4 regions of the Pseudomonas tensinigenes genome follow, and region 4 is predicted to be linked to each of the others. Evidence: predicted binding sites of a transcription regulator. Region 4 holds the regulator's gene; each other region holds the start of a gene.
What was found. The regulator sigma-54, encoded in region 4, starts transcription at its own class of promoters, with help from an activator protein. The targets are predictions, from matches to a motif close to ANTGGCATNNANNTTGCTNT.

Region 1 (5,915 bases), 2.0 Mb from region 4:
GTCAGCTTTGACTTTGGTGGTGATCCAAGTGTCAGAAGTAGCTTCTTTAGCCTGGGTGACTTCACCGGCAGCCAGAGTCATTGGAGCCTGGGTAGCCTGAGTGGATTGTGCGAATGCACCGGAAGCCATGGTCAGGGTCAGCGCGGTAGCAGCAGCGGCAGTGATAGCGAACTTCTTCATACGAGTAACTCCTGTTTTTCTGGAAAGTCTGCTGGTTGTCTTGTCAGCAGGGTTACCAAGGTAGTTGCGAACGCTGTGCCAACTTTTGAAAATCAATATTTTCTTTATAAATCAATAACTTATGAATTACAGAAATTTTCGAAATCATGCAATTTGCATGACCTTCGAATTATCGACATGCAAGTTACGGTTTTTTGGAAAGTTCCTAAGGCGCTGAAATTATTGAAGCTTTTGTGAAGTGCCGCGCAATGAAAAATGCCCCGCATTGCGGGGCATTCTGTTCACCACACATTCAACTTATGTACCGCTGGCGGTGCAGCCTTTTGGCGAATAGTCCGGTGCCACCGTGGTGCCGCAAGTCCAGACGCCAGCACCGGTGCCCGATGAACGGGTCAAGGTGATGGTTTTGTCCAGAACAGGGCCAGGAGCGTTCTTGATTGTGCAGACAATGGTGCCGGCCCCGGTCGAAGCGGTGCCCGATGCGGTCACGGCGCAATTTGACGTTGTGACGGTGGCACTACCGGCCACCAGCGTCAGCGTCGGATCGGTACCTTGGTTGATGGTGTCTTCGAACGGCACTTTCATCGCACTGATCTCCGCCAGCCCCGCCGTTACCTTCGACCGCGCCTGATACTTGGAATACTGCGGCAAGGCGATGGTCGCCAGAATCCCGATGATCGCCACCACGATCAGCAGTTCGATCAGAGTAAAACCTTGTTGTTTTTTCATAGACACGCTCCATGCATGAGTCGAAATCTCATGATCTGCAAGGGAAGCAGCATAGGCCATGCCAACGCCTCCAAGCCCCGCCCGTTGGGCGCGAACCCTCTACAACGCCATTTCCTACAGCCCGTAACCGCACTATCTGACACTTTTTGTCACCTGCACCCGCCGTGTTTGGCGCTGTCACTTGACTAGGCTATAAGTCATGAACTGCAAGCGTGCGGAATCCCCATGAATGACATCGCTCTGAGCGGTCTGGCCAAGCAACTGGTACAGGCCGAGTTGCTGACAGAAAAAAGTGCCCAGCAAGCCTGGCAACAGGCTCAGCGCAATCGCCTGTCGCTGGTCAGCTATCTGGTGCAGAACAAACTGGTCAAGAGCTGGCAGGTCGCCGAGATCGCCAGCGAGCATTTCGGCATGGCGTTCCTTGATCTAAATTGCCTCGACAAGGAAACCCAGCCCAAAGGACTGGTCAGCGAAAAACTGGTGCGTCAGCATCACGCTCTGCCCCTGTGGCGGCGAGGCAACAAGCTATTCGTAGGCATTTCCGACCCAAGCAATCATCAAGCAATCAACGACATTCAGTTCAGTACGGGGCTGAGCACCGAAGCCATTCTGGTCGAGGACGACAAGCTCACCGACGCCATCGAAAAATTTTTCGACACCCACACCAGTGGCCTGGAAGACATGGCCGATGTCGATCTCGACGGCCTCGATGTCGAAGCCATCGACGACAGCAAGCAAGACACGATTGGCGGACTCGACGCCGACGATGCGCCAGTGGTGCGTTTTGTTCACAAGATGTTGCTCGACGCGATCAAAAGCGGTTCTTCTGATTTGCACTTCGAGCCCTACGAGAAGAACTACCGGGTACGAGTGCGCACCGACGGCATCCTGCGCGAGGTGGCCAAACCGCCGATTCAACTGGCCGGGCGGATCGCCGCACGTTTGAAAGTCATGGCCAGTCTCGATATCTCGGAACGGCGCAAGCCGCAAGACGGGCGGATCAAGATGCGCCTGTCGAAGAGCAAGTCGATCGATTTCCGGGTCAACACTCTGCCGACGCTGTGGGGGGAAAAAGTGGTGATCCGGATTCTCGACCCTTCCAGCGCACAGATCGGCATCGACGCGCTTGGTTACGAACCCGCGCAGAAAGAACTGTACATGGCCGCGCTCAAGCAGCCCCAAGGCATGATTCTGGTCACTGGCCCCACCGGCTCGGGGAAAACCGTGTCGCTGTACACCGGCCTGAATATCCTCAACACCGTCGACATCAATATCTCCACCGCCGAGGACCCGGTGGAGATCAATATGGAAGGCATCAACCAAGTCAACGTCAACCCCAAACAGGGCCTCGATTTTGCCCAAGCGCTGCGCTCGTTTCTGCGCCAGGACCCGGACGTGATCATGGTTGGCGAGATCCGCGATCTGGAAACCGCCGAGATCGCGATCAAGGCTGCGCAGACCGGCCACCTGGTGCTCTCGACCCTGCACACCAACAGCGCTGCGGAAACCCTGACCCGTCTGCACAACATGGGCATCCCCGGCTTCAACATCGCCACCTCGGTCAGCCTGATCATCGCTCAACGCCTGGCGCGAAAACTGTGCAGCCACTGCAAGAAGCCCATCGAGATCCCACGCGAAACCTTGATCAAGGAAGGTTTCCCCGAGGAACGCATCGGCCATTTCACGATCTACGAGCCGGTCGGTTGCGATCACTGCAACGGCGGTTACAAGGGACGCGTGGGGATTTATGAAGTGGTGAAAAACACACCGGAGTTGCAACGCTTGATCATGGCCGAAGGCAACTCGCTGGAAATCGACATTCAAATGCGCCGCGACGGCTTCGACGATCTGCGCACATCTGGGTTGCACAAGGCCATGCAAGGCATCACCAGCCTTGAAGAAATCAATCGGGTCACCAAGGACTGAACATGGCGGTCAAGGCAGCGAAAATCAGTATCTACGCCTGGGAAGGTACGGACAGGAAAGGCAGCAAAGTCACCGGTGAGCTGAGCGGACAAAACCCGGCGCTGATCAAGGCACAACTGCGTAAACAGGGGATCAATCCCGGCAAGGTACGCAAAAAATCCGCGTCGTTGTTGAGTTTCGGCAAACGCATCAAGGCCCAGGACATCGCTCTGTTCACCCGGCAGATGGCGACCATGATGAAGGCTGGTGTGCCGCTGCTGCAGTCGTTCGACATCATCGGCGAAGGCTTTGAAAACCCGGCCATGCGCAAGCTGGTGGACGAGGTAAAACAGGAAGTCGCCGCCGGTAACAGCTTTGCCAACGCCCTGCGCAAAAAGCCGCAGTACTTCGACGAGTTGTATTGCAACCTTGTCGATGCTGGTGAGCAGTCCGGCGCCCTTGATACCTTGCTGGAACGTGTTGCGACGTATAAGGAAAAGAGCGAGGCCCTCAAGGCCAAAATCAAGAAAGCCATGACCTATCCCGCCGCCGTGGTGCTGGTGGCGGCAGTGGTGACCGGGATCCTGCTGGTAAAAGTGGTGCCGCAGTTTCAGTCGGTGTTCTCGGGTTTCGGCGCCGAATTACCGGCCTTCACCCTGATGGTGATCAGCCTTTCGGAGTTCATGCAGCAATGGTGGTGGGCGATTCTCGGCGCGCTGGTCGCGGCGATTTTCGGCACCCGCCATGCGTTGAAAACCTCTCAGGCGTTACGTGATCGCAAGGACACCTGGCTGTTGAAGCTGCCATTGGTGGGCACCCTGATGTACAAATCTGCGGTCGCCCGTTTCGCCCGAACCCTTTCCACTACATTTGCTGCTGGTGTGCCATTGGTGGAAGCGCTCGACTCGGTGGCCGGCGCCACCGGCAACGTGGTGTTCAAGCGCGCCGTGCTGCGGATTCGTCAGGACGTCTCCACCGGCATGCAGCTGAACTTTTCGATGCGCAGCACCGGAGTCTTTCCCAACATGGCCGTGCAGATGACCGCTATCGGCGAGGAATCGGGTGCGCTGGATGAAATGCTCGACAAGGTTGCAGGCTTTTACGAGGAAGAAGTGGATAACATGGTCGACAACCTCACCAGCCTTATGGAGCCATTCATCATGGTGGTGCTGGGGGTGATCGTCGGCGGTCTGGTCGTAGCCATGTACCTGCCGATTTTCCAACTCGGCTCAGCGATCTGACATGCCTATCGACGAACTGTTTGCCCTGTATCCACTGGCCTTTGTCTTCACCGCCCTGCTGCTCGGTCTGGTGGTCGGCAGCTTTCTCAACGTGCTGATCTGGCGTCTGCCGAAAATGCTCGAACGCGACTGGCGCCAGCAGGCCCACGACGTGCTCGGTTTGCCCGGCGAGACGCCTCAGCCCACCTACAATTTGATGCTGCCGCACTCCGAATGCCCACATTGCGCCCATCGGATCCGCCCGTGGGAAAACATTCCCCTGCTCAGTTATCTGTGGCTGCGCGGGCGCTGTTCGGCGTGCGCAGCGCCGATCAGCAAACGTTATCCGCTAACCGAACTGGCCTGTGGGTTGCTCTCGGCCTTCATCGCCTGGCACTTCGGTTTCGGTTGGCCGGCGTGCCTGCTCATCTTCCTCACCTGGGGTTTGCTGGCGATGAGTCTGATCGACACCGAGCATCAACTGTTGCCCGATGTGCTGGTGCTGCCGCTGCTGTGGCTGGGGTTGATCGTCAACAGCTTCGGCCTGTTCGTGCCGTTGCACGATGCGCTGTGGGGCGCAGTGGCCGGTTACCTGACGCTGTGGTCGGTGTTCTGGCTATTCAAACTGCTGACCGGCAAGGACGGCATCGGTCACGGTGATTTCAAGTTGCTGGCGCTGCTCGGCGCGTGGGGCGGCTGGCAGATTCTACCGCTGACCATCCTGCTGTCATCGCTGGTGGGCGCCATTATCGGGGTGGTTTTACTGCGCTTGCGCAATGAGAAAGCATCCACGCCGATCCCCTTCGGCCCCTATCTGGCAATTGCCGGCTGGATTGCCTTGCTCTGGGGTGGTCAAATAACCGACTTCTATTGGCAGTTTGTCGGTTTGAAATGAATACCCCTGTGGAAAAACCCTGGATTCTCGGCCTCACCGGCGGCATCGGCAGCGGCAAAAGCGCGGCGGCCCAGCACTTCATTGATCTGGGTGTCCACGTGGTGGATGCCGATCATGCGGCGCGCTGGGTGGTTGAACCGGGCCGTCCCGCCCTGGCAAAGATTGCCGAGCACTTCGGCCCCGGCGTATTGCAGGCCGATGGCACACTGGACCGCGCCGCCCTGCGCAAACTGATCTTCGAAGTACCGGAGCAACGGCGCTGGCTCGAAGCCCTGCTGCATCCGTTGATCGCCGAAGAAATCGCTCATCATCTGGCGCTGGCAAAATCACCTTACGCGATTCTGGTTTCGCCGCTGTTGATCGAATCCGGGCAATACGCGATGACCCAGCGCATCCTGGTGATCGACGCCCCGCAACAATTACAGATCGAACGCACCTTGCAGCGTGACCAGACCAGCGAGCAGCAGGTTCAGGCGATCCTCAAGGCTCAGTCGAGCCGCGAAGACCGTGCGAGCCGTGCCGACGACGTGGTGGTCAATGACCGCGACCTCGCCTGGTTGCACAGCGAAGTCGAGCGTCTGCATCACTTTTACCTGACTTTATCCGGAGGCCAAGCATGAGCCAGATCCCAACCGTAGAATGCCCAACCTGCGGCGCCCCCGTGGAATTTACCCCCGAGAACAAATTCCGTCCGTTCTGCTCCGATCGCTGCAAACTGATCGACCTCGGCGCCTGGGCGTCGGAAGAACACAAGATTCCGGTCGCACCGGATGCCGAGGACGAACTGTTTTCCGGCGATTTCGATCCGCGCCACTGATCCCGATCAGGGCCGCATAAAGCCGTAGTCCTGTTCGTCGTCGAGATTTTCCGCGAGAAAACGCAACTCGTCGGCCAGGTCTTCGGCGTTGCGCACAGCCTTGCTCTGCTGCACCACCGCACTGAGCAAGGCACGCAAACTCAACCCCGGGTCAAAGCCCACCTCCTGC
Region 2 (5,915 bases), 640 kb from region 4:
TCGGTCCCCTCTCCCTCTGGGAGAGGGCTAGGGTGAGGGGCTCTTGACCTTCAAGACTCAATCCACATTTCCCCCAGACAAACAAAAACGCCCCCGGTCTCGCGACCGGGGGCGTTTTTTCAAGCTCGGGCTAAATTACGCCTTGGCTTTCTTGGCAGCGCGGGTACGCTCGCTTTCGTCCAGGATCTTCTTGCGAAGACGGATGGACTTAGGAGTAACTTCGCACAGCTCGTCTTCCTGGATGTATTCCAGAGCCTGTTCCAGAGTGAAGCGAACAGGTGGTACCAGAGCGATGGTTTCGTCTTTACCCGAAGCACGCATGTTGTCGAGCTTCTTGCCTTTGGTTGGGTTTACACCCAGGTCGTTGTCGCGGCTGTTCTGACCAACGATTTGACCGTTGTAGATCTCCTGGCCGTGTTCTACGAACAGCTTGCCACGAGCCTGCAGGGTTTCCAGCGAGTAGGTCAGTGCCTTGCCGGTTTCAACCGAAACCAGAACGCCGTTCTGACGGCCGGACATGTGGCCCGACTTGACGGTGTCGTAGCGATCGAAGATCGAGGTCAGGATGCCAGCACCGTTGGTCAGGGTCAGGAACTGGTTACGGAAACCGATCAGACCGCGAGCAGGGATGTTGTATTCCAGACGAACACGGCCCTTGCCATCCGGCACCATGTTGCTCAGGTCGCCTTTACGCAGACCCATTTCTTCCATGACCTTGCCCTGAGCTTCTTCAGGGATGTCGATGGTCACGTTTTCGAACGGTTCTTGTTTAACGCCGTTCACTTCACGAATGATTACTTCAGGACGGCCCAGGGCCAGCTCGAAGCCTTCGCGACGCATGGTTTCGATCAGTACCGAGAGGTGCAGCTCACCACGGCCGGAAACCTTGAACTTGTCAGCGGTGTCGCCTTCTTCAACGCGCAGTGCAACGTTGTACAGCAGCTCTTTGTCCAGACGGTCCTTGATGTTACGGGACGTCACGAACTTGCCTTCTTTACCGCAGAATGGCGAGTCGTTTACCTGGAAGGTCATCGAAACGGTTGGCTCGTCAACGGTCAGAGGCTTCATCGCCTCGACAGTGTCCGGGTGGCACAGGGTGTCGGAGATGAACAGCGAGTCCATACCGCTGATGCAAACGATATCGCCTGCTGCAGCTTCTTCAACGTCGATGCGGTGCAGACCGTGGTGACCCATCAGTTTCAGGATACGGCCGTTACGGCGCTTGCCGTCGGCACCGATCGCCACAACCGGGGTGTTCGGCTTGACGCGGCCACGAGCGATACGGCCAACGCCGATAACACCCAGGAAGCTGTTGTAGTCCAGAGCGGAGATCTGCATCTGGAACGCGCCATCACGGTCAACAGCCGGAGGCGGAACGTGGTCGACTACCGCTTGGTACAGCGGGGTCATGTCTTCAGCCATGGCGGTGTGATCCAGACCGGCAATGCCGTTCAGGGCCGAAGCGTAAACAACCTGGAAGTCCAGTTGTTCTTCGGTAGCACCGAGGTTGTCGAACAGGTCGAAGATCTGATCCAGAACCCAGTCCGGACGCGCGCCTGGACGGTCAACCTTGTTGATTACCACGATTGGACGCAGGCCGGCTTCGAAAGCCTTCTTGGTCACGAAACGGGTTTGCGGCATAGGGCCGTCTTGAGCGTCAACCAGCAGCAGAACGGAGTCAACCATCGACATTACGCGTTCAACTTCGCCGCCGAAGTCGGCGTGGCCCGGGGTGTCCACGATGTTGATGTGGTAGCCGTTCCAGTTGATGGCGGTGTTTTTCGCCAGAATGGTAATACCGCGCTCTTTTTCCTGGTCGTTGGAGTCCATCACGCGCTCGTCGTTGAGCTCGTTGCGCTCCAGAGTGCCGGATTGACGCAGGAGTTTGTCTACCAGGGTGGTTTTACCATGGTCAACGTGGGCAATGATGGCGATGTTGCGTAGATTTTCGATCACTTGTGTATCTCGATCAGAGGATTCGGTTTGCTGACAAGTCTTGGCAGCGATTAGCAGTAGTGTCCGGCATGGCCGTTACAGCTTGACGGCGGTGTCGGGGGGCCGGTGACGCAGGCCACAGGCAAACAGCCCCGGGCACTTAGCTCGGTCGATAAACGCGCACATTGGCATGCCCCTCACTGAGCAAATGGTGAGCATGCAGGCGACTCATCACGCCTTTGTCGCAATACAGCAGGTACTGGCGAGTCGGATCCAGCTCCTTGAAACGAGCGTTCACTGCGTAGAACGGCATCGTCTGTACTTCTACGCCAGCGAGTTCCAGCGGCTCATCCTCGGCGGCATCCGGGTGACGGATGTCGATCACGATCTGGCCGGCCAGTGCTTCGCTGACTTCTTCAATCTGTACGTCCTGGCCCAATTCGTCGATCACCCGATCGATCGGCACCAGTTTGGCGTTTTCGAGCGCACGCTCGAGCACCGCCATGTCGAATTCTTTCTCTTCGTGCTCAACGCGACCGCGTTTGGCGGCGGTCTTCGGATTGACCGAAATGACTCCGCAGTATTCCGGCATGTGCCGGGCGAAATCGGCGGTGCCGATTTCGTTGGCCGTGTCGATGATGTCCTGCTTGTGCGCCACGATCAGCGGACGCAGGACCAGTTTGTCGGTCACGCAGTCGATCACCGACAGGTTTGGCAGCGTCTGGCTCGACACCTGGGAGATCGCCTCGCCGGTGACCAGCGCCTCGATGTGCAGACGGTCGGCGATGTTGGAGGCCGCGCGCAACATCATACGCTTCAATACGACGCCCATATGACTGTTATCGACTTTGCCGAGAATTTCGCCCAACACTTCTTCGAACGGAACACTGACAAATAGCACGCGTTGCGAGCTGCCGTACTTCTTCCAGATGAAATGCGCGACTTCCATCACGCCCAATTCGTGGGCACGACCGCCCAGATTGAAGAAGCAGAAGTGCGTCATCAGGCCGCGACGAATGATCTGGTAAGCCGCAACGGTCGAGTCAAAGCCGCCGGACATCAATACCAGCGTCTGCTCCAACGCACCCAGCGGGTAACCGCCGATGCCGTTGTGCTGGCTGTGGATCACAAACAACCGTTTGTCGCGAACTTCGATCCGGACTTCGATTTCCGGCGCTTTCAGGTCGATACCGGCGGCACCGCACTCACGACGCAGCTTGCTGCCGACGTATTTTTCGACGTCCATCGAGCTGAAGGTGTGCTTGCCGGCACGCTTGCAGCGCACCGAGAAAATCTTCCCGGCCAGCGCAGCGCCGTAGTGCTGTTTGCACTTCTCGGTGATGTCGTCGAAGTCGCCCAGCGGGTACTCGTCGATCTGCAGAAAGTGCGCGATGCCCGGCATGCAGGTCAGGCGCTCACCCATCTCTTTCAAGGCTTTGGCGTCGGTAATGCGGGTTTCCAGCTCGAGATTGTCCCACACACCGTTCACCACCACGGCCGGGTCCAGGTCACGGAGCACGGTGCGGATGTTCTTGGCCAACTGGCGGATGAACTTCGTCCGGACAGGTCGGCTTTTGATGGTGATCTCGGGGAAGACTTTTACGATTAGTTTCATGAAAACAGCGCGCGAACGGCCAGCCGAAAAAGGGGGGCGCGGATTATAGCGGAAATTGCTCAAGGTTTAACCAGTTAATGTGCAGAAGGTTTTGCATGCACCAAAACAGGTCATTTGTAGATTGTGACGCTACATTAAAGGGCGATATTTCCTGCTTTAAGAAGCTCCGCACCTTAATAAGCGTGAATTTGGGGCAAAAAACCCATGCTGGGGCACTGGCATGCAATTTGCTCCCTTGTGAGGCAGGTTGCCTTGGCAGAGTATTCGCGCCGGCATCACCACTATTAAGGGCATCCACTACCAGCCCTAATTCACCCGGAGGACACTATGTCGAAGTCGGTTCAACTCATCAAAGATCATGACGTCAAGTGGATTGATCTGCGCTTCACGGACACCAAAGGCACTCAGCACCACGTGACCATGCCGGCTCGCGATGCGCTGGAAGACGACTTCTTCGAAGTCGGCAAGATGTTCGACGGTTCCTCCATCGCTGGCTGGAAAGGCATCGAAGCCTCCGACATGATCCTGCTGCCGGACGACGAAACTGCCGTGCTCGACCCGTTCACCGAAGACGCCACCCTGATTCTGGTGTGCGACATCATCGAACCGTCGACCATGCAAGGTTACGATCGCGACCCGCGCGCCATCGCTCACCGTGCCGAGGAATACCTGAAGACCACCGGTATCGGTGACACCGTATTCGCCGGTCCAGAGCCTGAGTTCTTCATCTTCGACGAAGTGAAGTTCAAGTCCGACATCTCTGGTTCGATGTTCAAGATCTACTCCGAACAAGGTTCGTGGATGTCCGACCAGGACATCGAAGGCGGCAACAAAGGCCACCGTCCAGGTATCAAAGGTGGTTACTTCCCGGTTCCGCCGTTCGACCACGATCACGAAATCCGTACTGCCATGTGCAACGCACTGGAAGAAATGGGCCAGACCGTTGAAGTTCACCACCACGAAGTGGCAACTGCCGGTCAGAACGAAATCGGTGTCAAGTTCAACACCCTGGTGAAAAAAGCTGACGAAGTTCAGACGCTGAAATACGTTGTACACAACGTGGCTGACGCCTACGGCCGCACCGCTACCTTCATGCCGAAGCCACTGTACGGTGACAACGGTTCGGGTATGCACGTGCACATGTCCATCGCCAAAGATGGCAAGAACACCTTCGCTGGCGAAGGCTATGCCGGCCTGTCCGAAACCGCTCTGTACTTCATCGGCGGTATCATCAAGCACGGTAAGGCACTGAACGGCTTCACCAACCCGGCCACCAACTCCTACAAGCGTCTGGTGCCAGGTTTCGAAGCGCCGGTGATGCTGGCCTACTCGGCTCGCAACCGTTCCGCGTCGATCCGTATTCCTTACGTCAACAGCCCACGTGGCCGTCGTATCGAAGCGCGTTTCCCGGATCCGGCTGCCAACCCGTACCTGGCTTTCGCAGCACTGCTGATGGCTGGCCTGGACGGTATCCAGAACAAGATCCACCCAGGCGACGCTGCCGACAAAAACCTGTACGACCTGCCGCCTGAAGAGGCGAAAGAGATCCCGCAAGTTTGCGGCAGCCTGAAAGAAGCTCTGGAAGAGCTGGATAAAGGCCGTGCGTTCCTGACCAAGGGCGGCGTGTTCTCCGACGACTTCATCGACGCTTACATCGCGCTGAAATCCGAAGAAGAAATCAAGGTCCGTACCTTCGTACACCCACTGGAATACGAGCTGTACTACAGCTGCTGATCCGGTAGCGCTGCGTTACGTGGCGTGAGTGAAAGAGGCCTCCTTCGGGAGGCCTTTTTTATTGCGATTTATGGCTCGACGCAAATCCCTGTAGGAGTGAGCCTGCTCGCGATAGCGGTGGATCATTGAAGGTGATGCTGACTGACACTACGCCATCGCGAGCAGGCTCGCTCCCACAGGGGATTTGTGGCGCCTGAATGATCTCCGGATGTGTGCCGAGTTGGGCCAACCGCCGCGTCTGTCCTATGCTGCATCCCATCGTTTTCAATCCCGGTCGATTTCATGGGTCGCATCTTTATCTACATACTGCTGCTGATCGCCCTGCCCGCCGCCGCGCAGATCTACAAGTACACCGATGCCAATGGCAACACGGTCTACAGCGATCACTCGCCAGACGGCGTGCAGGCGCAGCCCGTGGAGTTGCCGCCGCTCAACCGTGTCGAGCCTCAGGCGCCCAGCGCACCGGCCCCCTCTGGCACGGACAATCGCCAGCAGGCACGCAGCGATGCCTATGAGATTCTGGAAATCGCCGGCCTGCCCACCGAAGAAGCCCTGCGCGCCAATAACGGCACGTTCACCGTCAACGTGCTGATCAAACCGCGCCTGCGGCCACCGCATCAATTAAGACTGG
Region 3 (5,915 bases), 730 kb from region 4:
CCACAACGGGCGCTCGCCATTGAGGCGCGACAACGGGCCGTTGGTGGCAACGGTGCCAGCGGCAACCGGTGTGACCACGGCCGCAGCTTTTGCCTTGGCCTCTTCCTGCTTGGCCGCGGACGCGGCAGCGGCTTCGCCCGGCGCCAGCGGTTTGTTCTTCGACATCTGCCGCATCAGCACGTCGGCAAGGCCAATACCACCGCCCTCGCGGGACATGGAAACGGCCAGTTGCTGGTCGTACATTTCCTGATACTGCTTGGCCGCCGGCGTGTTCAGCGGATTGTCTTCACCCAAGGCGTTGGTCGCCGAGCGCATCGATTTGAGCATTTCGCCGAGGAACAGCGACTCGAATTCCTGCGCCACTTTGCGCAGGTTCGCATCGCTGTTCTTGTCGCCGACCTTGAGTTGGTTCAGGCGATTGAGGTCCGAGTAGGAACCCGAATCGCTGCTGCTGACCAGACCGCTTTTGCGCATATCCATAACGGTCGGCCTCAGATCACGATAAGGTCGGCTTGCAACGCGCCGGCCTGCTTCAAGGCTTCGAGAATCGCCATCAAGTCACCCGGTGCCGCGCCGACCTGGTTCACCGCCCGCACGATCTCGTCGAGGGTGGTGCCCGGGCCGAACTTGAACATCGGTTTGGCTTCCTGCTCGGCATTCACCCGCGAGCGCGGCACAACAGCCGTCTGACCATTGGACAGAGGGCCCGGCTGGCTGACGATCGGGTCTTCGGTGATGGTCACGGTCAGGCTGCCGTGGGTCACGGCGGCTGGCGACACTTTCACGTTCTGGCCGATGACGATGGTACCGGTACGCGAGTTGATGATGACTTTCGCCACCGCCTGACCCGGATCGACTTCGAGGTTTTCCAGGATCGACAAGTAGTCGACGCGCTGACTCGGATCGAGCGGCGCAGTGACACGGATCGAACCGCCGTCGATGGCTTGCGCGACGCCTGGGCCGAGCATGTCGTTGATCTTGTCGACGATACGTTTGGCAGTGGTGAAGTCGGAGCGATTGAGGTTCAGCGTCAGGCTGTTGCCCTGGTTGAAACCGCTCGGCACCGAGCGCTCCACCGAGGCACCGCCCGGGATACGACCGGCCGACGGAACGTTGACGGTGATCTTCGAACCGTCACGCCCTTCGGCATCGAAACCGCCAACCACCAGGTTGCCCTGAGCGACCGCGTAGACGTTGCCGTCGATACCCTTGAGCGGGGTCAGCAACAAGGTGCCGCCGCGCAAGCTCTTGGAGTTACCGATCGAGGACACGGTGATATCGACCTGCTGACCGGGTTTGGCGAACGCCGGCAAATCGGCACTGATCGACACCGCCGCGACGTTTTTCAACTGCACGTTGCCCGATCCCGGCGGCACCTTGATGCCGAACTGCGAGAGCATGTTGTTGAAGGTCTGCAGGGTGAACGGGGTTTGCGTCGTCTGGTCGCCGGTGCCGTTAAGCCCGACCACCAGGCCGTAACCGATCAACTGGTTGGAACGCACGCCGGAAATGCTGGCGATATCTTTCAGCCGCTCGGCGTGGGCAGCAAAAGCGGCGGACATCAGGGTCGCCGCCAGCATGAAGCTTTTCAGATTCAACGTAGCCACCTAGAAAGGGAACAGCGGGCTGAGGAAGAAACGGTCGAACCAGCCTGGCTGACTCGTATCGGCAAATGCGCCGGTACCCGAGTAGGTGATGCGTGCATCGGCGACCCGGGTCGACGACACGGTGTTGTCCGTGGCGATGTCATCGGCGCGTACCAGGCCGGCGATGCGCACCAGTTCGTCACCGGTGTTCAGCGTCAGCCACTTCTCGCCCCGCACGGCGATGATGCCGTTGGGCAGCACGTCAGCGACGGTCACGGTGATCGAACCGGTCAGGCTGTTGCTCTGCCCGGACTTGGCGTCGCCCTTGGTCGAGCGGTCGGCGCTATAGCCGGCGTTCAGACTCAGGTCACCGCCACCAATCGGATTGTTGGTGGTCAGGCTGGAGCCGAACAACGAAGTCAGACCGACACTGTTATCGCTGTTCTTGTCCATCTGCGAGTTGGCGTTCTTGCTCGCCTGTGTGCGCTCATTCAGGGTGATGGTGATGATGTCACCAACCCGGAAAGCCTTGCGGTCGCTGTACAGGTTCTGCTCGAAACCGGCCTGATAGATCGAGCCGTTATTGGCCGCTGCCGGCAACGGCGTGCGCGGCAACACCGGGGCGTAGTAAGGGTCATTGGGCTTGGGCGTCGGGGCGACGCAGCCCGCGAGCGAGACGACCCCACTCAATGCCAGAACAGATACAAAGCGATTCATGACCCTACCTCACGGTGTTGCAGGCGACCTCATGGCCGCCTCATAGACTTGATTACAGATTCTGCGTTACGAACGAGAGCATCTGGTCAGCGGTGGAGATCACCTTGGAGTTCATCTCGTAAGCGCGCTGAGTGGTGATCATGTTGACCATCTCTTCAACAGTGCTGACGTTGGAGGTTTCCAGGGTGTTCTGCAGGGTGGTACCGAAACCGGCCAGACCCGGGGTGCCGACTTGCGGCGCGCCGGAAGCGGCGGTTTCCAGGAACAGGTTGTTGCCCACGGCTTGCAGACCGGCCGGGTTGATGAAGTCGGCGGTTTGCAGATTGCCGATCACCTGAGACGCGGCGTTGCCAGCGACAGTGATGGACACCGTGCCGTCACGGCCGACGGTGAAGGTCTGGGCATCGTTCGGAATGACGATGGCCGGTTCCAGAGCGAAACCGCTGGCGTTGACGATCTGGCCGTTGGAATCGAGGTGGAAGGTACCGTCACGGGTGTAGGACGTGGTGCCGTCTGGCTGCAGAATCTGGAAGAAACCGCGACCGTCGATGGCCATGTCCAGCGGCTGCTCAGTGGTTTGCAGGCTGCCGGCGGTGAAGTTTTTCTGGGTGCCGACGATGCGCACACCGGTACCCAGTTGCAGACCCGACGGCAGTTCGCTGTCCTGGGTCGACTGAGCGCCTGGCTGACGCTTGATCTGATACAGCAAGTCCTGGAACTCGGCGCGATCACGTTTGAAACCCGTGGTCGACACGTTTGCCAGGTTGTTGGAAATGGTGGTCAGGTTGGTGTCCTGGGCGGACAGACCGGTTTTGGCAACCCATAGAGCCGGAAGCATTCGATTCTCCTCGTGCGCCTGTTTTTCGGCGCGACGTTCTGATAATTAGCTGATCTGCAAGACCCGAGCCATGGCCTGGTCGTCGTCTTTGGCGGTGTTCATCATCTTGACGTGCAACTCGAACTGCTTGGCCAATGCCAGCACCGAGGTCATCTCTTCCACTGCATTGACGTTGCTCGACTCGAGGAAACCCGACACCAGCTTGACGTTGGCATCAGCCTGCGCCGGCTGGCCATCCTTGGTGTAGATCGAGCCGTCGAGGCCCTTGTTCATGTTCTTGATGTCCGGGTTGACCAGTTTGATCCGGTCGACTTCCGCCATGACGCGCGGGCCTTCGCCCATCGCACGAATACTGATGGTGCCGTCTTCACCGACTTCGATCTGCTGCTCGGGCGGCACGGCGATCGGACCGCCGTTGCCGATCACCGGCATGCCGTTGCCGGCGCGCAGAACGCCGAGGGCGTCGACGTTGAGGCTGCCGGTGCGCACGTAGCTTTCGCCGCCGTTAGGGTTCTGCACGGCAATGAAACCGTTGCCGGTCACCGCGACATCGAGGTCACGACCGGTCTGCACCAGCGAGCCTGGGGTGAAGTCGGTGGCGGGCCGTTCGCTCATGGCAAACGCACGCGCCGGAAAGCTGTCGCCGAACACCGGCATCGAACGCGCCTGCTCCAGGTCGCGCTGAAAACCGTTGGTGGAGATGTTCGCCAGGTTGTTGGCATGCGCCTTTTGCGCCAGCGCATTCTGGCTGGCGCCGGTCATTGCCACATAAAGGTACTTGTCCACACTCTTTCCTCTGCATGCCGGACGTTTGCCGCCCACCGCTGTACTGCTGAGCCATAAGCAATTTGCAGACCAACTTTTTTCTGGCGCACAAAGGCCCGGTAAACAAAGGACTTGGGGGATGGCGAGGGGAAATCTGAAATGTATCGAAGTCGAAAAACCGGCGGTGTTATGCCGGTAGGTGGCAATGTCTGGCGCTGGTGTTGCCTGGACTATCGCTTTCGCGAGCAGGCTCGCTCCCACATTTGAAATGCATACCCCTGTGGGAGCGAGCCTGCTCGCGAAGAGGCCATCACTACCCACACATGTTTGGGCTACGACTCGGTTTTGCCGACTTCATATTCACGCAGCTTGTTGGCAATGGTGGTGTGCGAAACCCCCAACCGCTTGCCCAGCTGCCGACTGCTCGGATGCTCGGAATACAACCGCTCCAGCACCGCTTTCTCGAAGCGCCCGACAATCTCGTCCAGCCCACCCTCTAGCGAGAAATCGCCAAGCGGCTGACGCACGCCGTAATCCGGCAGACGAATATGCTCCGCTTTCACCGTACCGCCATCGCACAGCGAAACCGCCTGGAACAGCACGTTCTCCAGTTGCCGCACGTTGCCCGGCCAGTGGTAATGACTGAGCCGATCCATCGCCGCCGGTGCCAGTTTCGGCAGCGAGCAACCGATCTGCCGACTGGCCTGATCGAGAAAGTGTTCGACCAGCGGCGTCAGTCCGTCGAGGCATTCACGCAGCGGCGGGATGTGCAGGGAGAGCACGTTCAAGCGGTGATACAGATCCTGGCGAAACTCACCGCGCGCACACAGCTCCGACAAGTCGACCTGCGTCGCACAGATCACCCGCACATCCAGATAAACCTCTTCATCACTGCCGACCCGGCGAAAGCAACCGTCCTGCAAAAAGCGCAGCAACTTCACTTGAAGACGCGGGCTCATCTCACCGACACCGTCAAGAAACAGCGTGCCGCCCGCCGTCAATTCCAGCAGCCCGAGCTTGCCTTCGGCGCGTGCACCTTCGAACGCGCCCGGGCCGTAACCGAACAACTCGGTCTCGGCCATCGACTCCGGCAGGCCTGCGCAGTTGAGCGCCATCAACGGCGACTGCCCGCGCGGACTGGCGAGGTGGCAAGCGCGTGCGAGCAATTCCTTACCGGTGCCGGTTTCGCCTTCAATCAATAGCGGCGCATCCAGTGGCGCCATACGCCGCGCTTCACGCACCACGGCGGCCATCACTTTCGAACTCTGGAAGATGCTGTCGAAACCACGCAGCTCCTGCTTGCGCACATTGTAGATACGCTCGCCAACGCGGTCAGCGCGATGCAAGGTCAACACTGCGCCGGCCATGGCTTCACTGTCGTCGTGCTCCGATTGCAGCGGCGCAATATCGGCGAGAAAGATGTCGCCCTTGACCTTGACCCGCATGCCGTTGATTCGCGATTTGTTGGCGCGCACCAGTTCCGGCAAGTCGAAATCTTCGGCGTAGCGCGACAGCGGAATCCCCGGCACTTCATCGACCCGCACGCCGAGCAACTGCGCCGCCGCACGGTTGGCCGCCACGATCGAGCCACCCATGTCGATCGACAGCACTGGAAACTCCAGCGCGCCGAGCAAGGCGTTCAACTCCATGTGCCGTCGTTCGCTGGGCATCAGCCCTACCCGCTTGACGCCGAACACCCCGGCGATCGCCTCGAATTTCGGGCGCAGCGCTTGGAACTGGATATTGATCAGGTTCGGGCAGTGCAAGTAGATCGCATTGCCGTGCTCGCCACCGACCTCACCGCGCGCGACGTTGATCCCGTAGGCGACCAGCAGGTTGAGAATGTCGCGCAGGATGCCGATGCGGTTCTGGCAGTGGACTTTGATGCGCATATAAATCGCCCGAATAAACGATGAGAAACCTGTAGGAGTGAGCCTGCTCGCGATGGCTTTGGGTCAGTTGATATTGATGCTGACTGATACACCGCTATCGCGAGCAGGCTCACTCCT
Region 4 (5,915 bases):
GAACCGTTTGCCGGTGTCGACCCGATTTCGGTCGGCGACATCAAGCAGATCATCCACCACCTCAAGGCCAAGGGCATCGGTGTATTGATCACCGACCACAACGTCCGTGAGACGCTGGACATCTGCGAAACCGCTTACATCGTCAACGATGGCCAACTCATTGCTGAAGGCGATGCAGAAACCATCCTGGCCAACGATCTGGTCAAGGAAGTGTATCTGGGTCACGAGTTCCGCTTGTAAGCGTAACAGTGCCCGGTGCGCCGCCCGGGCGCTGTATCGATTCAAGCAGGAATTAATACGCTTTAATTGTTACAGCGCTCTAGGCAAACACTTCAGTTTCAGGCATATAATTTGCTTAAGTTTGGCGCCCCGGCGCCCTGTAGTGGATGGCGCATAGCGCCGGCGAATAAGGTGTTAAGCCCCTGCCATGAAACCATCGCTAGTCTTGAGAATGGGCCAGCAGCTGACGATGACACCGCAGCTGCAACAGGCCATCCGCCTGCTCCAATTGTCGACCCTGGATCTGCAACAGGAAATCCAGGAGGCTCTGGAATCCAATCCGATGCTCGAACGCCAGGAAGAAGGCGACGACTTCGACAATTCCGACCCCATGGCCGACAACGCCGAACAGAAACCCACCGAAATCCAGGAACCCTCCTATCAGGAAACCGCCCCGACGGTGGACAACCTCGAGGACGGCGAATGGAACGAGCGCATTCCCAACGAGCTTCCGGTCGACACCGCCTGGGAAGACGTTTACCAGACCAGCGCCAGCAGCCTGCCCAGCAGCGATGATGACGAGTGGGACTTCACCACCCGCACCTCCGCTGGCGAGAGCCTGCAAAGCCACCTGCTGTGGCAACTGAACCTCGCGCCGATGTCCGACACCGATCGCCTGATCGCCGTGACCCTGATCGACTGCATCAACAATCAGGGCTACCTGGACGAAACCCTCGAAGAGATCCTTGAGGCGTTCGATCCGGAACTGGACATCGAACTGGACGAAATCGAAGCCGTCCTGCACCGCATCCAGCAGTTTGAACCGGCCGGCATCGGCGCCCGCAATCTTGGCGAGTGCCTGCTGCTGCAATTGCGCCAGCTGCCAGCCAAGACGCCTTGGCTGACTGAAGCGAAGCGCCTGGTCAGCGATTACATCGACCTGCTCGGCGGCCGCGACTACAGCCAGTTGATGCGGCGCATGAAGCTCAAGGAAGACGAGTTGCGCCAGGTCATCGAGCTGGTGCAAAGCCTCAATCCGCGTCCGGGCTCACAGATCGAGTCCACTGAAGCCGAATACGTAGTCCCTGATGTCATCGTGCGCAAGGACAACGAGCGCTGGCTGGTCGAGCTGAATCAGGAATCGGTACCACGCCTGCGCGTCAACGCCCAGTACGCCGGTTTTGTCCGTCGCGCCGACACCAGCGCCGACAATACGTTCATGCGCAATCAGTTGCAGGAAGCTCGCTGGTTCATCAAGAGCCTGCAGAGCCGCAACGAAACCCTGATGAAAGTTGCTACCCAGATCGTCGAACATCAGCGCGGTTTTCTGGAGTACGGCGACGAAGCCATGAAGCCGCTGGTGCTGCATGACATCGCCGAAGCCGTGGGCATGCACGAATCGACGATTTCGCGGGTGACCACGCAGAAATTCATGCATACCCCGCGCGGTATTTATGAACTGAAATACTTTTTCTCCAGCCACGTCAGCACCTCTGAAGGCGGCGAATGCTCGTCCACGGCGATTCGCGCGATCATCAAAAAACTGGTTGCCGCGGAAAATCAGAAAAAGCCGTTGAGTGACAGCAAGATCGCTGGTTTACTGGAGGCACAAGGCATTCAGGTGGCTCGCCGCACCGTCGCCAAGTACCGCGAATCCCTCGGGATCGCGCCTTCGAGCGAACGCAAGCGGTTGATGTAAGCCACGTTACAGCGTTCCAGTGGCAGGCTATCCAGCCTGCCGCTTTATGCACTGGCAACGAAGGAGAAGCTGTATGCAAGTCAACATCAGTGGACACCAACTGGAAGTGACCGAACCTCTGCGCACCTACATCAACGAAAAACTCGACCGATTAGAGCGCCATTTCGACAAGATCACCAACGTGCAAGTCACGATGTGCGTCGAAAAGCTGAAGCAGAAAATCGAAGCCACCTTGCATATTCCCGGCGGAGAAGTGGTTGCCAATGCCGAGCATGACGACATGTATGCCGCCATTGACCTGCTGACCGACAAGCTGGATCGCCAACTCAAAAAGCATAAGGAAAAGACCCAAAGCCTCCTCCAGGGCGCGACAGGTCGATAACCCCCCATTCCATGATCCGACTTGAAAGTATCCTGACCCCCGGCCGTTCCCTCGTGAACGTGCCGGGTGGCAGTAAAAAGAAAGCCCTCGAACAAATTGCCAACCTGATCGCCCGCGAAGTGCCGGATCTGGCCATGCAGGATGTCTTCGAGGCGTTGATTGCCCGTGAAAAACTCGGTTCCACCGGTTTTGGTAACGGCATCGCCATCCCCCATTGCCGCCTCAAGGGTTGCCAAGCGCCGATCAGCGCGCTGATGCACCTTGACGCTCCGATCGATTTCGACGCCATTGACGGCGCTCCGGTTGACCTGCTGTTTGTTTTGCTGGTCCCGGAAGCCGCCACCGATGCGCATCTGGAGTTGCTACGTCAGATCGCCAGCATGCTGGATCGTAAGGAAGTGCGCGAAAAGCTGCGTAGCGCACCGAGTAGCGAAGCCTTGTATCAGGTCGTCCTGAGCGAGCAGAACGGGCATTAATCATGCGTTTGATCATCGTCAGCGGCCGTTCCGGCTCGGGTAAAAGTACGGCTCTGGATGTCCTTGAGGACAACGGCTATTACTGCATCGACAACCTGCCCGCAGGCTTGCTGCCGGAACTGGCCGAACGCGCGCTGATTCACACTGAGCTGGCGCAACCGCTGGTGGCCGTGTCGATCGATGCGCGTAACTTGCCGAGCCATCTGACGCGCTTTCCCGAGTTGCTTGAAGATGTCCGGGCCAAGCACATCCAGTGCGATGTCCTGTATCTGGACGCCGACGAAGAAACCCTGCTCAAGCGTTTCTCCGAAACCCGCCGTCGCCATCCACTGAGCAACGCCAATCGCTCGCTGGCCGAAGCGATCCAGGATGAAACCGCCCTGCTCGGCCCGATCGCCGACCTCGCCGACCTGAAAATCAACACCACCAACCTCAACCTGTACCAGCTGCGCGACTCCATCAAGCTGCGCCTGCTGAATCAGCCGGAGCCGGGCACCGCGTTTCTGGTCGAGTCCTTCGGCTTCAAGCGCGGCATGCCGGTGGATGCAGATCTGGTGTTCGATGTGCGCTGCCTGCCCAATCCGTACTGGAAGCCGGAACTGCGCGCGCAATCGGGTCTCGATGCGCCGGTGGCTGAATACCTGGCGGCACAGCCGGAGGTCGAAGAAATGTTTCAGGACATCTTCACCTACCTGCACAAATGGCTGCCGCGTTTCGCCGCGAGCAACCGTGCCTACGTCACCATTGCCATTGGCTGCACCGGCGGGCATCACCGCTCCGTCTACCTGACCGAACGTCTGGGTCAGGCCCTGCAGAAAACCCTGAAGAACGTCCAGGTTCGCCACCGCGACCTCACTTAAAGGATTCACACCGCGATGCCTGCTCTGGAAATCGAAATCATCAACAAGCTGGGCCTGCATGCCCGCGCATCGGCCAAGTTTGTCGGGGTGGCCGGGCAGTATCCGGATTGCACGATCAGAGTGGGTCGTACACCAGAGACCACGGTTGACGGTAAAAGCATCATGGCGATGATGATGCTGGCGGCAGGCAAGGGCACCAAGATCTATCTGAGTACTGAAGGGCATCAGGAACAGGAAGCGCTGGATGCGCTGGTGGCGTTGATCAACAACTACTTCGACGAAGGCGGCTGACAGCCAAAGTCAAAAGATCGCAGCCTGCGGCAGCTCCTACATTGGAATGCGTTCCCTATAGGCACTGCCGCAGGCTGCGATCTTTTGCACGACTTCAACCCAACGCCGTATCCATCACCATCATCAGACAAAACCCGATCAACAGGCCAAGACTGGCCAGTTTGTCGTGACCATTGCGTCGCGACTCGGGAATCACTTCGTGGGTCACCACCAGCAACATGGCCCCCGCCGCGAGCGCTAGTCCTAGTGGCAACAACACCTGTGCCAGACTGACCAGCCACGCGCACAACAGCGCAAACACCGGCTCGACCAGACCTGACGCCGCGCCGATCAGAAACGCCTTGACCCGCGACATCCCCGCCCCGGCCAACACCAGCGCAATCACCAGGCCCTCCGGCACATCCTGCAAAGCGATGCCCATGGCCAGACTGTCCGCATCCGGCATGCTACCGCCAGCAGAAACGCCGACGGCCATGCCTTCAGGGATGTTATGGGCAATGATGGCGAACACGAACAGCCAGATCCGCGGCGGTATCACCGGATGCTCGACGGTGCCGACGAGCATTTCCGGGGACGCACCCGACACCTTGCGATCAACCAGATACAGGCCAAACGCCCCGAGCATGATGCCGAAACAGATCAGGCCACTGGCGCCCCACGGCGTCAGGCCGAGACTTTCGGCAGCAGCAATGCCCGGCACGATCAACGAAAATGCCGTCGCCGCCAGCATCACCCCGGCGCCAAAACCCAGCAAGGTATCACTGAGTGCCTGCGGCATGCGCCGAATCACCAGCACCGGGACAGCGCCAAGCGCCGTGCCGAGGGCGCAGATCGCGCCGCCCTGCAACGCCCGCGACAGCCTCGGCTCGAGATTCAGCCATTCCAGCCCGTGGGCGACCAGCAAGGTCATGCCCGCCAACAGCAACAGCGATCCCACTGCGTAACGAAACATACGCCCACTTCCGATCGCCAGTGTTTCAGTGCCCATAGTCAGCCTTGGATTGTTTTTATAGAAGACTTAAACCAGTGCGGCCTGATAGCGCGCAGCCACTTCAGGCCAATTGATCACGTTGTAGAACGCATTGATGTATTCCGGACGACGGTTCTGATAACGCAGGTAATAGGCGTGCTCCCAGACGTCGAGACCGAGAATCGGCGTGTTGCCATTCATCAACGGGCTGTCCTGATTGCCGCTGCTTTCCACGATCAGCTTTTTCTCCGGGGTCACGCTGAGCCAGGCCCAGCCGCTGCCGAAACGGGTCAGTGCGGCTTTGGTGAAGGATTCCTTGAAGCTGTCGAGGCCGCCCAGATGTTCATCGATGGCCTTGGCCAGCGCGCCATCCGGCTTGCCGCCACCGTTGGGCACCATGACTTCCCAGAACAGCGAATGGTTGGCGTGACCGCCGCCCTGATTGATCACCGCTGCACGGAGTTTTTCCGGCAGTTGCTGGACGCTGGCGACGAGTTTTTCCACTGGCCATTCGGCGTATTCAGTGCCTTCAACGGCGGCGTTGAGGTTGTTGATGTAGGTCTGGTGATGCTTGGTGTAGTGAATTTCCATGGTCTGCGCATCGATATGCGGCTCGAGGGCGTCGTAGGCGTAAGGCAAGGCAGGCAAGGTAAAAGCCATTTCAATGGACTCCATGGTGATGTGGGGCAGGCGCGCGGCGCGCATTGCCGGTATCCGGGTGCAGCAGGCGCTGGGTACGCGGGTATTCGCCGTGTTCGCTGATGAAATTCAGCAGCTCGACGTAGGTCTTGCTGCTCTGGCGCAGCGCCGCTTCACGCAATGCCAGGCGCAGGCGTTCGTCCTGCATGGTCTGCAACAGCCGTTGGTGGATGGCGCAGAGATACTCGGCGCTCTCCTCAGGCTGATTCAGGCGCAGGTGCAAGTCCGCCAGGTTGTGATGGGAGATGACGCAGGCCGCCACCGCTTCGTCGGCATCTGCCCAGCGTTCGAACAACACTTGCGCCAGGGCCAGGGCCTG

Region 1: the regulator sigma-54 is predicted to act here: its motif matches at 956-975, upstream of HU718_RS26030 (pilin).
Region 2: the regulator sigma-54 is predicted to act here: its motif matches at 3,765-3,784, upstream of glnA (glutamate--ammonia ligase).
Region 3: the regulator sigma-54 is predicted to act here: its motif matches at 3,982-4,001, upstream of HU718_RS08750 (flagellar basal body rod protein FlgF).

What each region holds. Positions count from the first base shown of each region.
Region 1 is NZ_CP077089.1:5,875,289-5,881,203, forward strand. It holds gene HU718_RS26025 (BON domain-containing protein) at 1-180, opposite strand, end outside; gene HU718_RS26030 (pilin) at 478-909, opposite strand; gene pilB (type IV-A pilus assembly ATPase PilB) at 1,135-2,835, shown strand; gene HU718_RS26040 (type II secretion system F family protein) at 2,838-4,055, shown strand; gene HU718_RS26045 (prepilin peptidase) at 4,057-4,929, shown strand; gene coaE (dephospho-CoA kinase) at 4,926-5,549, shown strand; gene yacG (DNA gyrase inhibitor YacG) at 5,546-5,746, shown strand; gene HU718_RS26060 (hypothetical protein) at 5,753-5,915, opposite strand, start outside.
Region 2 is NZ_CP077089.1:618,423-624,337, reverse strand. It holds gene typA (translational GTPase TypA) at 136-1,956, opposite strand; gene thiI (tRNA uracil 4-sulfurtransferase ThiI) at 2,096-3,550, opposite strand; gene glnA (glutamate--ammonia ligase) at 3,878-5,284, shown strand; gene HU718_RS02755 (DUF4124 domain-containing protein) at 5,567-5,915, shown strand, end outside.
Region 3 is NZ_CP077089.1:1,983,663-1,989,577, reverse strand. It holds gene flgJ (flagellar assembly peptidoglycan hydrolase FlgJ) at 1-480, opposite strand, end outside; gene HU718_RS08765 (flagellar basal body P-ring protein FlgI) at 492-1,580, opposite strand; gene flgH (flagellar basal body L-ring protein FlgH) at 1,608-2,303, opposite strand; gene flgG (flagellar basal-body rod protein FlgG) at 2,356-3,141, opposite strand; gene HU718_RS08750 (flagellar basal body rod protein FlgF) at 3,187-3,927, opposite strand; gene HU718_RS08745 (sigma-54-dependent transcriptional regulator) at 4,239-5,798, opposite strand.
Region 4 is NZ_CP077089.1:1,255,558-1,261,472, reverse strand. It holds gene lptB (LPS export ABC transporter ATP-binding protein) at 1-240, shown strand, start outside; gene HU718_RS05395 (RNA polymerase factor sigma-54) at 428-1,918, shown strand; gene hpf (ribosome hibernation-promoting factor, HPF/YfiA family) at 1,992-2,300, shown strand; gene ptsN (PTS IIA-like nitrogen regulatory protein PtsN) at 2,312-2,776, shown strand; gene rapZ (RNase adapter RapZ) at 2,779-3,636, shown strand; gene HU718_RS05375 (HPr family phosphocarrier protein) at 3,652-3,927, shown strand; gene HU718_RS05370 (ZIP family metal transporter) at 4,022-4,915, opposite strand; gene HU718_RS05365 (superoxide dismutase) at 4,946-5,557, opposite strand; gene HU718_RS05360 (DUF2753 family protein) at 5,559-5,915, opposite strand, start outside.